DNA from 3 places in the Peribacillus sp. SRI_006 genome. Region 3 is predicted to be linked to each of the others. Evidence: riboswitches for the same ligand, from Rfam matches in the RefSeq annotation. Region 3 holds a riboswitch; each other region holds the start of a gene.
What was found. Region 3 has a riboswitch for lysine ahead of AC2YHV_RS10545 (amino acid permease). Riboswitches for the same ligand answer to the same signal wherever they lie in the genome.
Positions count from the first base shown of each region.

Region 1: linked by a shared signal. The riboswitch ahead of AC2YHV_RS00370 (aspartate kinase) and the one ahead of AC2YHV_RS10545 (amino acid permease) in region 3 are both predicted to bind lysine.
Region 2: linked by a shared signal. The riboswitch ahead of dapA (4-hydroxy-tetrahydrodipicolinate synthase) and the one ahead of AC2YHV_RS10545 (amino acid permease) in region 3 are both predicted to bind lysine.

Region 1 is NZ_JBYCZT010000001.1:78,103-82,897, reverse strand. Features, by position in the region: gene AC2YHV_RS00380 (succinate dehydrogenase cytochrome b558 subunit) at 1-551, opposite strand, end outside; gene AC2YHV_RS00375 (YslB family protein) at 935-1,405, shown strand; gene AC2YHV_RS00370 (aspartate kinase) at 1,469-2,701, opposite strand; lysine riboswitch at 2,791-2,967, opposite strand; gene uvrC (excinuclease ABC subunit UvrC) at 3,029-4,795, opposite strand, start outside.
Region 2 is NZ_JBYCZT010000017.1:36,723-41,517, reverse strand. Features, by position in the region: gene AC2YHV_RS22385 (spore germination protein) at 1-1,260, opposite strand, end outside; lysine riboswitch at 1,630-1,808, shown strand; gene dapA (4-hydroxy-tetrahydrodipicolinate synthase) at 1,942-2,838, shown strand; gene AC2YHV_RS22375 (D-2-hydroxyacid dehydrogenase) at 2,967-3,929, shown strand; gene AC2YHV_RS22370 (carbon-nitrogen hydrolase family protein) at 4,223-4,795, opposite strand, start outside.
Region 3 is NZ_JBYCZT010000006.1:169,006-173,800, forward strand. Features, by position in the region: gene AC2YHV_RS10535 (metal ABC transporter solute-binding protein, Zn/Mn family) at 1-917, opposite strand, end outside; gene AC2YHV_RS10540 (LacI family DNA-binding transcriptional regulator) at 1,548-2,510, shown strand; lysine riboswitch at 2,771-2,956, shown strand; gene AC2YHV_RS10545 (amino acid permease) at 3,053-4,504, shown strand; gene AC2YHV_RS10550 (glycoside hydrolase family 13 protein) at 4,554-4,795, opposite strand, start outside.

The sequences.
Region 1 (4,795 bases), on a different contig from region 3:
AATGTAAAGTAAGTCATGATTCTTTGCGATCTTGGTGAAACTGTAAGACCCCAGCTCACAGCAAATGACCATAATCCATTAGCAAAGTGGAAGATTGCCGAGATAATACCAACAATATAGAACACAATCATGAATGGACTAGAGAAAATCTCTGCCATCATGTCAAAGTTAACTTCAGCACCCATAGCTGCTTGGATTCTAGTTGCCCATATATGCCAAACAAGGAAAATCAACGTTATGATTCCAGTTAGGCGTTGTAGCATGAACATCCAGTTACGGAAGAAACTAAATCTGCCTAAATTGTTTTTTGCTGTAAAGGCAATATAGATTCCGTACACAGCATGGAAAATGAGCGGTAGATAGATGACGACCCATTCTACCAAAATCTTCACGGGCGTAAACTCAATTAAATGAACTGCCCCATTAAAAGTCTCTTCTCCTTTTGTTGCCATAAAGTTTACAGATAAATGAAAAATTAGGAATAGACCAATTGGAATTACTCCTAGAAGTGAATGAAGCCTGCGATTCCCAAACTCACGATTTTTTGCCACTAAGTGCCCCCCCTTAATTTGTGAAAAATCATGCAAAGATAAACTGGTGGCTACCTTTTATCTCCGCGTGAAAATACAGTATAGAGTCAAAAAACTCCTCTATACTTCCTTTACAATTATGTGACATGTCCATTTTACTCCTGACTTCTATGTGCGTCAAGAAAACGGATACAAGAAATCTCTTTTTCAGAATAGATTTTATTGGATTATCTTGGGTGTTTTTTGTTTGTCAAGATGATATTTTGAATAAATTTCTAATTTAACTATTAATATCTCGGTATAATTTCTCATTTTTTTCCAATTGCTATTTAAATAAATAAAAAACAGTATAATTTGCAAAAGAAATACGTTTATAATAGATTTACAGAAAGAGGCGATAAACTATGAAAAAAAATATTGCTGCTGCGATAGAAGAAGAGATTCAAACGGAAGAAATTCAAACTGAAGAATTCAAAGTTCCAGCTTTCGGGTACGAATTAATCAGAGAAGTTCTATTGAACGATATTCTCGGAAAAGACTCTAATCAAATCCTCTATTGGGCAGGTAAACAATTAGCAAGAAAATTCCCATTGAAGGGCGATCAGGAAGTGATTGAATTTTTCCAAAGCGCTGGATGGGGCAATCTGGAAATCTTGAAGTATACGAAACACCAGATGGAATTATCCCTCACGGGTGAAATAATCAGCCGCCGCCTGGATTTACACCCTGATTGTCACTTCCAGCTTGAAGCCGGTTTCCTTGCCGAGCAGTTTTCACTGCAAAAAAAATTCCTCAGCGAATCAACGGAAGAAATCAAACGCCGCGCAAAAAAAGTGATATTCACCATCCAATGGGATCCCAGAGATCCAATCTAATGAGCCCTGAAAACAGACTTACCCTTTTTACCGGAAGTCTGTTTTTTATTGGACTCCTGACACTTAAGCTAGCACATTTGCATGCTGACCAAGTTTAAATGCTTCATGAAGGGATTCAACCGCCTTCACCATTTCCTTTTCATTGACGACGGTCGAAACTTTAATTTCCGATGTGCTGACCATTTTCACCTGGATGCCTGTATTGGCCATCACTTCAAACATTTCGGCAGCCACTCCCGGATTGGATACCATACCAGAACCGACGATGGACACTTTGGCCAATCCGCTCTCCGTTTCGACCCGGTCGAATCCCAATTGTTCTTTATTATTTTCCAGAACGATCAAGGCCGCTTCCGTATCTTCACTTTTTGTGGAAAAAGATAGATTCGTCGTATCCTCGGCAGTCATGCTTTGAATGATGATGTCCACATTGATCCGGTTTTTCGCAAGCGTCGTGAAGATCGTGGATAATGCACCAAGTGATTGGGGCAAACCATATATTGTGACCCTCGTAATACTGTCTTCAAAAGCAATGCCGCGTACAATTAAGTTTTCTTCCATAGTTGCTTCCTCCTCTATGATCGTACCTGATTCTCTCTCCATGCTTGAACGGACTTCAAGCGGAATTTGATAATTTTTTGCATATTCGACAGCCCTTGGGTGAAGGACGCCCGCCCCCAGGTTGGCAAGTTCCAGCATTTCATCGTAAGAAATGGATTGGAGTTTTCGCGCGCCTTTTATGTAGCGTGGGTCCGTTGTGAAAACACCCGTTACATCTGTATAAATATCGCATCTATCCGCATTAAGCGCTGCTGCGATGGCAACTGCCGTCGTATCGGAACCGCCTCGCCCTAAGGTAGTGATTTCCCCATTTGCATCGTTACCCTGGAAACCGGCTACGACCACTATTTTCTTCTCCTGAAGCTGGGCTTGGATCCTTGTGGCATCGATGTTTAAAATCCGGGCATTCCCATGAACGGATTCCGTTTGCATGCCAGCCTGCCAGCCGGTATACGAAATGGCTTCATGTCCTTCTTCAATCAATGCCATCGTTAACAGGGAAATCGTTACCTGTTCCCCAGTCGTCAATAGCATATCCATTTCCCTCTTGCTTGGGGATCCGGAAATATCACGCGCCATGGAAACCAATTGGTCCGTTGTTTTCCCCATAGCTGAAACAACGACGACAACCTCATTTCCTTTCTCCGCTTCCTCGATTACCCGATTGGCAACATTTTTGATTTTTTCTACGCTACCGACGGATGTTCCGCCGAATTTTTGAACGATTAATGCCATCCTCATGCACCCTCTCTACTTTTTAGGCAATAAAAAAAGCAATGAGAAATATCTCATTGCTGTGGTCACATATCTTAATACTGTAATCACAGTGAGATAGCTCTCCAGGGTATAAACCCTGACAATCCGCCATTTATTAAATGTCGGACCAGGAGGACAAGGTATGAGTCTTGTCTTCCTTCGGCGGCGTCCCCTTTCAAAACCTTTCATGGAAGCTCATACTTCTCCAGGTTTTTACTCTTGAATTCCGCACCTCTATCAGCACTTTTAAGTTGTCTAGTTAAAAATTCCTTTTAATCATAGCATAGAGATTTATCGGTAGCAAGATTATTCTTGTAATTTTCTAACGATTCCCTCGGCTACCCCTTTTGGCATGCCAGCTTCCATGATTTCCTCGGCCGTCGCCTCTTTGATTTTCTTCAATGATCCAAAATGCCTTAATAATTGCTTCCTTCGCTTTTCCCCGACTCCTGGAATATCATCAAGCTGGGAGTGAACCGCATTTTTCCCGCGTAGCTGGCGATGAAACGTAATCGCGAACCGATGCACTTCATCCTGAATTCTTTGCAATAGGTAAAATTCCTGGCTCCTTGAATCAAGAGGTACAAGTTCAAGCGGATTTCCGATCATCAATTGCGAGGTCCTATGCTTTTCATCCTTAATGAGGCCTGAAAGTGGAATATCCAAGCCTAATTCATTTTCCAGAATATCCCGTACCGCTTCGACATGTCCCTTTCCGCCATCAATGATGATCAAGTCCGGAAGCGGCAGCCCTTCTTTCAATACTCGTGAATACCTTCTTCTGACCACTTCACGCATCGATTCATAATCATCAGGTCCCTGGACCGTCTTGATCTTATATTTTCGGTACTCTCTTTTTTCCGGCTTCCCATCAATGAACACGACTAAAGCGGAAACGGGGTCACTTCCCTGGATATTGGAGTTATCGAAAGCTTCAATTCGATGCGGGGTGTAGATACCCAGTTGTTTCCCGAGGTTTTCCACCGCATTGATCGTTCTTTCTTCATCCCTCTCAATCAAAGAGAATTTTTCCTGAAGGGCGATGGAGGCATTTTTATTCGCCAATTTAAGCATGTCTTTTTTCGCTCCCCGTTTCGGGTGAATCGTTTTGACACCAAGCAGCCCTTCGGCCATTTCGGCATCCACAGATTCAGGCAGCAAGATTTCCTTTGGTTTAAAATGGTTCGTAATCTCGTAAAACTGACCGAGGAATGTAAGAAGTTCCTGTTCGGGTTCATCGTAGACCGGAAAAAGCGAAACATCCCTTTCTATCAATTTACCCTGCCGGACAAAAAATACCTGAACGCACATCCAGCCTTTATCATAGGCAAAGCCAAATACATCCCTGTCGATGAAATCGGTCGTCATCATTTTCTGCTTCTCCATCGTAATATCGATGTGGGCAATCTTGTCACGGAACTCCTTGGCCCTCTCGAAATCGAGTTCTTCCGATGCCTCCAGCATTTTTTCAGTCAGTTCTTTTTTTATTTCAGTATGCCCGCCGTTCAAGAACCGGTTGATATCATCGACCATTTTTTTATATTCCTGTTCCTCTACTTCATATACACATGGGGCCAGGCACTGACCAAGGTGATAGTAGAGACAAACGCGATCCGGTAACGTATTGCATTTTCTTAGGGGATAGATGCGGTCGAGCAATTTTTTCGTTTCGTTAGCTGCAAATGCATTCGGATAAGGACCGAAATATTTCCCTTTGTCTTTTTTGACTTTTCGCGTAATGATTAGACGCGGGTGGCGTTCCGCAGTCAGCTTGATGAAAGGATACGTCTTATCATCCTTTAGCATGACATTATATTTTGGGTCATGTTTTTTGATTAAGTTCAACTCTAAAATAAGAGCCTCGATATTGGAAGAGGTGACAATGTATTCGAAATCCTCAATCTCGTTCACAAGTCGAAATGTTTTACCGTCGTGAGATCCCGTAAAGTAAGAGCGGACACGATTCTTCAACACTTTCGCTTTGCCTACATATATAATCGTTCCCTGACGATCTTTCATTAAATAACAACCAGGTTGATCGGGAAGAAGGGCAAGTTTATTCTTTATTTGTTG
Region 2 (4,795 bases), on a different contig from region 3:
AAACAATCCTAAAAAATAAGCCATGAGCAGGAGAGGAAATCGAATTAAGCGAATGGTATTACCCATTTGATAAACAGGTGTAGTAAAAGAACCAAGAGCCGACAATGCAACAAGAATTAATAATACATTACTCGTTAGCCCTGCCTCAACAGATGCCGTCCCAATTACAATACCACCTACGATACCTATTGTTTGACCTACTTTAGTCGGCAGTCTAGCTCCTGCCTCCCTGAGAAGTTCGATGGCTAATTCCAAGATTAATGCTTCTAAAATCGGTGGAAATGGAATTCCGCTACGAGAAATCACAAGCGTACTGACTAAATCCTTTGGGATCAACTCATAATGATAAGTGAGAACTGCGACATATATGGGGGTCATTAGGATGGAAAACAATACAGCAAAAAAACGAATAAGCCTAAAGAATGAGGCAATCGTCCAGTTGAGAAAATAATCTTCGAATGCCGCAAAGTATTCAAAGAATGTGGAGGGCCCAAGTAAGCCATGTGGAGCTCCATCCACCAAGATCACTACTTTGCCTTCTCCTAGTACCGCAGCCAATCGATCAGGTCGTTCCGTATCGATAAATTGAGGAAAAGGAGAATTTTTATTATCTTCAATCATTTGTGAAATATAGGAGCTATCAATTATTTGGTTAACCCTTAAATCAGATATGCGCTGTATGACGGTTTCTACATTCTCCTTATTTGCAATTCCTTCTATATGAAGCACAGCTACTCTTGTTTTGGATAACTTCCCAACAATAATTTCTTCAACAGCAAGTTCTGCAATTGGAAGCCGTTTTCGGATTAAATATAAATTCGTATCAAGTGATTCGACCAGTGCCTCTTTCGGACCGACAACACTGAACTCTACCTCTGGCAGTGTAACTTGCCTCGAAGTGTTATTTGCTGCTTTAACTAAAACTGCCTGATCAGATTTAGTTAATGTTATGGCTATATAACCCATTAACAGCTGACTTTGTAGTTCAGCAGGATTTTTTGTAAAAACAAGCCCCTCTATCGGCAAGTTATGTACAAGCTCCTCCAGAGTTGAAGAATTTGTATGTAAAAAAGGAAGGAGGTCTCTATGCATTATATCTTTATCAATTAATGTATCGAAAAAAGATACACAGTATATTTCATTTTCAAAATTGAGTGTAAAGCTTGTGAAGTCCTTGGACTTTTGCAGATGTTCGAGTACATCAGTGAAGTCTGTAGATTTATGATTTTCTTGCTTTTTAAAGAATGAATATCTTTTCAATAGACTCCACTCCTTTGATTGTAAGATATGGATATTATTAACGAATGGTAGGATTTTATACGCACGAATACTTAGTTGAAATTACTGATTAAAATTAGCGGCCAACTGTAATTTTCAATAAATTTATTAGTGAGTTTTAATCGGATAAATGAAAAAGAATCATTAAAGGGAGTTGTATTGTCTACTGCTCCCTCGTCCATTGAATATTTGTTCAGCCTATAACGAATAAAAATGAATCCACCCCAATACTCTAGCCATTCCCATAGATTTCTAGCATTCTTAAAAAACTTCATAATTAGGCTTGCAACAGAATGGATTCCCTGTTATATTACAATCAATTAAATATTTTCTTACTTCAAATTTTTTTGAAGTGAGGATAGAGGAGCAAAGACCATTAGTACACATTTTGAGGAGAATGAGATCCTATGACTATTGTGGAAAGGGGAATTTGCCGAAGCGGAAAGAATCTCATGTTCTTGAAGCTGGTTCTGCTATTGAATAAATACAGAACTGTCATATAGGAAACTATATGGAGGGCTATCTTATGCGCGGAAACATTTTTTGGTAAATATTGTTTCTACTGCAGCAGCGAATCCTCGTTGTTGCTTTTTTGCGTTTACTCCTGAATGGCCCTAACCACCTCTGAATATTTTTAAAAATTATACAAAAGGGTGTGAAGTTATGAATTTTGGCCAAGTTTTAACCGCAATGGTTACCCCGTTCAATCATAATGAAGAGGTTGATTTTAATGCTACGAGAACTTTAGTAAACCATTTGATTGCTAATGGTTCTGATGGATTAGTAATAGCTGGTACAACTGGAGAGTCCCCTACCTTAACTCAAGAAGAGAAAATAGATTTATTCAAATTTGTTGTAGATGTTGTTGATGGAAGAGTTCCAGTCATAGCTGGAACCGGCTCAAATAACACGAGAGCTTCCATCAGCTTAACAAAGCAAGCGGAGGCCGCAGGAGTCGACGGAATCATGCTCGTCACCCCCTACTATAACAAGCCGTCTCAAGAAGGATTATTTCAGCACTTTAGCGCTATAGCCCATTCAACATCATTACCGGTAATGCTTTATAATATTCCAGGACGAAGTGTTGTAAACATGTCAGTGGAGACGATTGTCAGCCTCTCAAAAATCAACAATATCGTGGCAGTAAAAGAAGCAAGTGGTGACTTGGATGCCATGGCACAAATCATAAGCAAAACAACTAGTGATTTTACTTTGTACAGCGGCGATGATGGGTTGACATTACCGGTTTTAGCCATCGGTGGAACAGGCGTTGTTTCGGTTTCTTCACACATAATTGGTAATGAAATGCAAGAAATGATCAATAGCTTTAAAAATGGTGATGTCCTTGGCGCTGCCGCTGCACATCGTACACTTCTTCCAATCATGAAAGCATTATTTGCTGCACCAAGCCCGGGACCAGTAAAATCAGCATTAAATATGCGGGGGGTACATGTTGGAGGTGTCCGCTTACCATTGATCCCTTTAAACGATGAAGAAGAAAGAGCACTGCAAATAGTTCTAGAGCCTAGTAACGCAGAAGCCATTTTATTAAATAAATAAAACGAATGATTCTGGAGAAATTTTAAAAAGCAGTGCATACTCGAAAGAAATGCACTGTTTTTTTATCCATGTACGACTCAGGAGAAAGAATTTATACTATATATAAAGAATCAATAAGGAGAGAGCCAATGGCGGGTACACACAAACCAAACATTCTTGTATTTAGTCCCATTCAGTCAGAGGTCGATGCTTATGCTGATCATATCCGAAATAGTGGGTTTATATCGGTAAAGACAGCGAAAACTTTGGAGGAAGCAGAAAAATATTTACCCGGCACTGAAGTTATTTTGGGATGGAATTTCCCGACGCAATTACTATGTAAACCAGTTGCCTCATCTGTTCGCTGGTTTCAATCAATGGGAGCCGGGGTCAATGATTTGATTGCAGACAAATCGATACCTCAAAACATTACAATAACTCGAATTATTGACCAATTTGGTGCTTACATCTCTGAATATGTATTTTCGTTTCTCTTGGACATAGTGAAAGACGGTCCTCGGATGAGACAATCGCAATTGGAGCGGAGATGGGATCCTTTCATTTCTGAAACTCTAAAGGGGAAAACAATCGGGGTGGCTGGACTTGGATCGATTGGCGCTGAACTTGTACGTAAAGCCCGGGCATTTGATATGAATGTGCATGGGTTAAGCTTTAGTGGAAAACAAGCAACACTCGTGGATCTCCACTTTACTCCAGATCAATGGGGTGAATTTGTAAAAGATCTGGATTATTTGGTCCTGACCCTTCCTTTAACGGATTCCACTTATCATATCATTAACCAGGACCTTCTTTTAGCGATGAAGTCCAACGCTTACCTTATCAACGTTGGCCGCGGAGCATTGATAGATGAAGGGGATTTACTATCTGTCATGCGAGCAGGGCATCTACAGGGAGCGGTCCTCGATGTATTTGAGACAGAACCGTTGCCAAAAGAACATGTCTTCTGGTCCATGCCGAATGTGTTTGTCACTTCCCACCTGTCAGGACCAAGTACGATTAACGAAGTGAGCAGCTTTTTCATTGAAAATTTAAAGCGATTTTCAAGTGAACAACCATTAAGTGGAATGGTAGATCGGAACCGAGGGTATTAAACCCGATTAGAATTGTTGTAATTTGCTTGCAATTATTTATTGAAAAGGCCGCATTCTTCAACGGAGGAATGCGACCTACAAACTAAAAGTGAATAATTTGATTTTTTTCAAGGATTATTGAAAGTGGATTTTCATTTGTTTAGCTTTATCTCCCTCTTACCCTCACAAGAGATAGGCTTTTTTCGATGGAGTTACCGTGTGGCGATGTACCACCATCCATTTGTTATCTCCTCATGTATCGTTCCATAAGAAACTGGCGCACCCTTTATCAACAAGAGTTGGAGTAGTTTTCATTATATGTAATCGATGTCGAAATGAGTCGATAGTAAATCCATGCTTTGTAAATCCCATTCAAAGGTAAGTATGGCTGATTGTTTTGATTTATGAGTCAGGAGGGGTACACCATTTTTTATGATCATGCTTTCTGCATCCCAAAAACGGACCGTTTCGTCTTCGCCAGTACGATTACAGACTATTACGGGCAGCCCTGTATCTAGTGACCTTTGTTCCCATTCTCCCTCCGGACCATGTAATCCGGGACCCCAAGAAGACGGTGCAAGTAATATTTCTGCTCCTTTTTCAGATAAGGTGCAAGCAATATCTTTGTTATATGCGTCTGCACAAATCATAATACCAACCTCAACATTGTCTGTTTTTATTGGCTCCAATACTTCCCCTGATGCTGACCAATCATCAATAACACTGATTTTTCTCTGTTTACCTATTAAATGACCTTTTTTATCTATGACAAACACAGAATTATACAACTCTCCGTCACTGCCTTTTTCAGGGCAGCCCAAAAATACAGTGCTTTTCAAATTCTTTAGTTTACTGCCCAAATTATTCATCCAAGCATCAGGTTGCTT
Region 3 (4,795 bases):
AAAGCACGGACGATGGTGTCCGTGTTATGACGGACCATTCCGATATACGTTCCTTCTTCCGTCCCTTTTTCACCCATGGCATCCGAGAACAATTCACCGCCGATTTTCACCTTGTGCCCCTGCTTACCTGCTCCTTGAATGACAGCCTCGATGGCCTTCCTTGGTACGCTTGACTCAATGAAAATCGCTTTAATTTTGTTCTCCACAAGATAATTCCGCATATCCGTCACATCTTTTGATCCATATTCCGATAAAGTATTGATCCCTTGGAGCCCTCTTACGTCCAGGCCGTATGACTGACCGTAGTACCCAAAAGCATCATGTGCCGTAACGAGTACCCGTTGGTCTTCTGGCACTTTATTGATTTCCTCATGGACATATTTATCAAGTTCCTCCAATTGCAGAACGTACTCCTCATAATTTTCACGATACTCCGCTTCATGGTCCGGGTCCTTGGCAATCAATTCTTTCTTAACTGCCTCCGCCGCAACGATCCAAAGTTTTACATCAAACCATACGTGGGGATCATGCTCCTTTGCACCCACTTTGCGAAGTTGGTTCTCCTTGAAGTCCTCCGTTACGGCAATCGTCGGTTTATCCTTGCTCATCATTTCAAATATATCCGTCATTTTACCTTCAAGATGCACACCGTTATAAAAAATCATATCCGCCGAATCCAGTGTCTTAACATCACCCTGCGTCGCTTTATATAGATGGGGGTCGACTCCCGGACCCATTAAACTGGTGACCTCGACATGTTTACCGCCGATATTCTCAACCAAATCCCCAATCATTCCCGTTGTTGTAACGACATCCAGCTTGCCATTGCCATTATCGCTTTCGGCCGTATCATTGCCGCACCCCGTTAAAACCAGCAATGCAGCAAGCACGCTCCCAATAGATTTCAGAAAACCCATCCATATTCCCTCCCTTTTGTATCTCTCTAAAATAGTTTGCCATGTGCAAAATTAAGTGTAAATTTTTTTACATTGTCGTAAATGCTAAAAAGTTTCCCGAACACAACTTATTTTATACTATACACAAATATACAAAAAAAGTGCAACTATTTTTAAACATTTCAAAAAGGCGAATGACTTTTACACACAGCAAAAACTGTCAGGAAGCTCCACTAGGCAGCTTCTGACAGTCAGTCATTCCGTATGATGAAATTATATTTATATTGTGGAGTTTTACTGGTGAACATAACTAGGGGGAGCTATTTCTGGACGACGTGAAATTCACGAATAAACGCGATTTCCACGCGTAAAACCGCGGACTTCTTGACGGGCATTGCCACTCATTTCTCCTGTTTCAAGGAAATGGCCAAGTACGCAAATCCCAATTCGATTCCGCAAAGCAAAAACAGGGTGATTAAAGTTTGGAACATCATGTTTTCCTCCTCCTCTAAGACTTAGACCAATCTTAAAGGATGAAACCAATACCATAACAAGACCCTATTTGCAGAAATCTTCAGCAGTCCCCACTGTTCCCTTGCCCTGAAATGGGTTTCATACTGTACAATATAAAAAAAGAAAAACGGTGATACCATGACAAATATTAAAGAAATAGCTCAATGTGCTGGTGTATCTATCTCAACAGTGTCTCGTGTATTGAATGATCATCCTTATGTAAGCCCCGATAAAAGAAAGAGCGTCCTAGAAGCGATCAATCGTTTGAATTATTCGAGAAACATCAACGCCATCCATCTTTCAAAAGGGAAAACCAACCTTATCGGCGTCATCATCCCCTTCAACAATCACCCATATTACGGGGCAATCGTTAACGGAATCACAAAACAGGCAAATGCAATTGGCTGTCATATCGTCATCTTTCAAACAAATTATGACAGGGAGAAAGAGATCCAGGCTTTTAATATGCTGCAAATGAAGCAGCTCGATGGCATTATCGTTTGTTCAAGGATTTCGGAAATGAAAATCCTCTTGGATTATCAAAAATACGGACCGATTATTTTATGTGAAGATACCGCCCAGGCTGAATTCTCATCCATCAGCATTGATCATTATGCAGCTTTCTCCTGTGCCCTTGAGTACGTGATTGCTAAGGGATATAAGAAAATTGGATACAGCCTCGGCCGTAAAAAGAGCAGAAACAGTTCCCATCGTACAAAGGCCTTTAACGATATCATGAGTAAACATCAACTGATAAACAATAAAGAATGGCTGTTTGAAGGCAGTTATCACATTAAGGACGGTGAACAATTGTTTCAGGAATGGAATTCGATGATGGATAAACCTGAAGCCATCATCATCACGAATGATGACACGGCGGCGGGCTTCATTCTTACCGCTAAGAAATTGGGTATAAGGGTACCGGAAGATGTGGCCATTCTCGGCTTCAATAATGATAGCCTTGGCGAAATGCTCGACATCACGACCATTTCCTTACCGCTGGAATGGATTGGGAAAATGGCAGTGGATCTCTTTGAGAATCCTGAAGAGGTCAAACATGTAAAACTGGACTATGCCCTAATAAAAAGGAAAACCGTTTAGTTATCAGGATGTGCTATATTTAAGTACATCGTCGTCACTTGATTCTTCCTTACCGCCATCATTCATTAACTAGGAAAAAATAACCACATGAAATAATCATTGCGATATCCCAGAAGTTATTTTATAATTTTGATATAGTAAAGTTTACTCAATTACTAGCAATCTATTAGCGATTGCATGAATTTCATGAGTGAAATCGTCAGACGTCACCTACAAACTGACGCCAACGATTTTAGAAAATTGAATACTTCCTCATTTACCGATGAGTTAGAGGCTGCAGCTTATAAAAGTAAAACGGACGAGATTCTGGAAAATTAAAGACTCCGTTTGAAAGGATAAGTTGCCGAAGTTAGGGTATATTCCTTGTATATTCTTGCTGGCGGTGTAACCGAATAGGAACACCACTGTCACGTTTTTTCAAAAAAGCGTGGGGAGCTATCTTCGGAAGGATAAACGGGTTTATTATAAACAGCCGTCGATCTTTTTCGACTGCTGTTTTTTTATTTTTCGTTCCCTTCCAATAAAAAGGAGTGTAAAATCAATTGTCAAATTCACAATCAGCATCAAGCCCTACTGAATTGAAAAGGAGCCTGAAAGCGCGTCATTTAATGATGATTTCATTAGGTGGAACGATTGGAACAGGTTTATTTTTAGCAAGTGGCGGTGCCATTCATTCAGCCGGTCCCGGCGGTGCCTTGGTGGCATACGCGGTCATCGGCATCATGGTTTATTACTTAATGACAAGTCTTGCAGAAATGGCGGCGTTCATGCCAGTGGCCGGTTCGTTCCGTGTCTATGCATCCAAATTCGTCGATCCGTCCTTCGGTTTTGCGATTGGTTGGAATTACTGGTATAACTGGGCAATCACCATTGCCGCCGAATTGGCAGCCGTTGTCTTAATTATGAAGTTCTGGTTCCCGGATAGCCCTTCATTTATCTGGAGTGCCATTGCGTTAATCATTATGTTTCTTATCAATTACATGTCCGTTAAAGGTTTCGGTGAAACAGAATTCTGGTTTGCCATGATCAAGGTCGTGACAGTCGTCATTTTCTTGATTACGGGTGTTCTGATCATTCTTGGAATCATGGGTGGGAAAAACCCAATTGGTTTTTCCAATTTCACAATGGGCGAAGGTCCCTTTAACGGAGGGTTCTTCACGATTCTAGGTGTATTCATGGCTGCCGGCTTTTCATTCCAAGGTACGGAATTGCTTGGAGTGACTGCTGGTGAGAGTGAGGATCCAGAAAAAAATATCCCAAAAGCGATCAGATCCGTTTTCTGGCGTATCATCTTATTCTATATCTTAGCCATTTTTGTAATTGGCATGATCATTCCGTTCACCGATTCACGTTTACTGAGTCAAGATGTTGCCGTAAGTCCATTCACGCTTGTATTTGAACGGGCCGGCCTTGCATTTGCTGCATCGATCATGAACGCGATCATTTTATCATCGGTACTCTCTGCGGGTAACTCTGGCATGTATGCTTCAACCCGTATGTTATGGGACTTGGCACGTGATGGGAAAGCACCGAAATTCCTAGGCAAGTTAGATAAAAGAGGAGTGCCCGTGAATGCACTTATCGTGACTTCCTTAGTTGGCTGTGTTGCATTCTTAGCTTCATTTTTCGGGGACGGCGTCGTTTATATCTGGTTATTGAACGCTTCAGGCATGGCAGGATTCGTCACTTGGGTAGGGATTGCGATTGCCCATTATCGGTTCCGCAAAGCCTATGCAGCTCAAGGCCTTGATATGAATGCTCTACCATTCCGGGCAAAAGGCTTCCCATTCGGACCTATATTCGCGCTTGTCCTTTGTATTATCATTATCATCGGACAAGGCTATCAAGCGTTCAGCAGCGATGGGATCGACTGGAATTCAATGTTCGTTTCCTACATTGGCTTGATTCTATTTTTCGTCCTATGGTTCGGCTATAAAATAAAGCATAAAACGAAAATCATTCCGCTTGAGGAATGTGATCTTAAAACAAAATAATACGTAAAGGACCTGTTCTTCCCTAACCGGAGAAGGACAGGTCCTTTTTTCATTTCAAATGATAAACACGGCATTCATATGGTTGCAGGGGTTTGCTGGAGATTCCTTCTTCCTCCTGACCATAATTGCCGATCAGCTTTGTGGCAGAATATGCATGCAGCTCTTCAGGCAAATTATAAGCGGCCTGCTCTTCTTTAAAGTTGCATAGCACCAATAACTTCTCTTCCTCAAACGATCTCGTGTAGACAAATATTCGTTCATCATCCGGCAACAGCAGTTCAAAACGGCCAT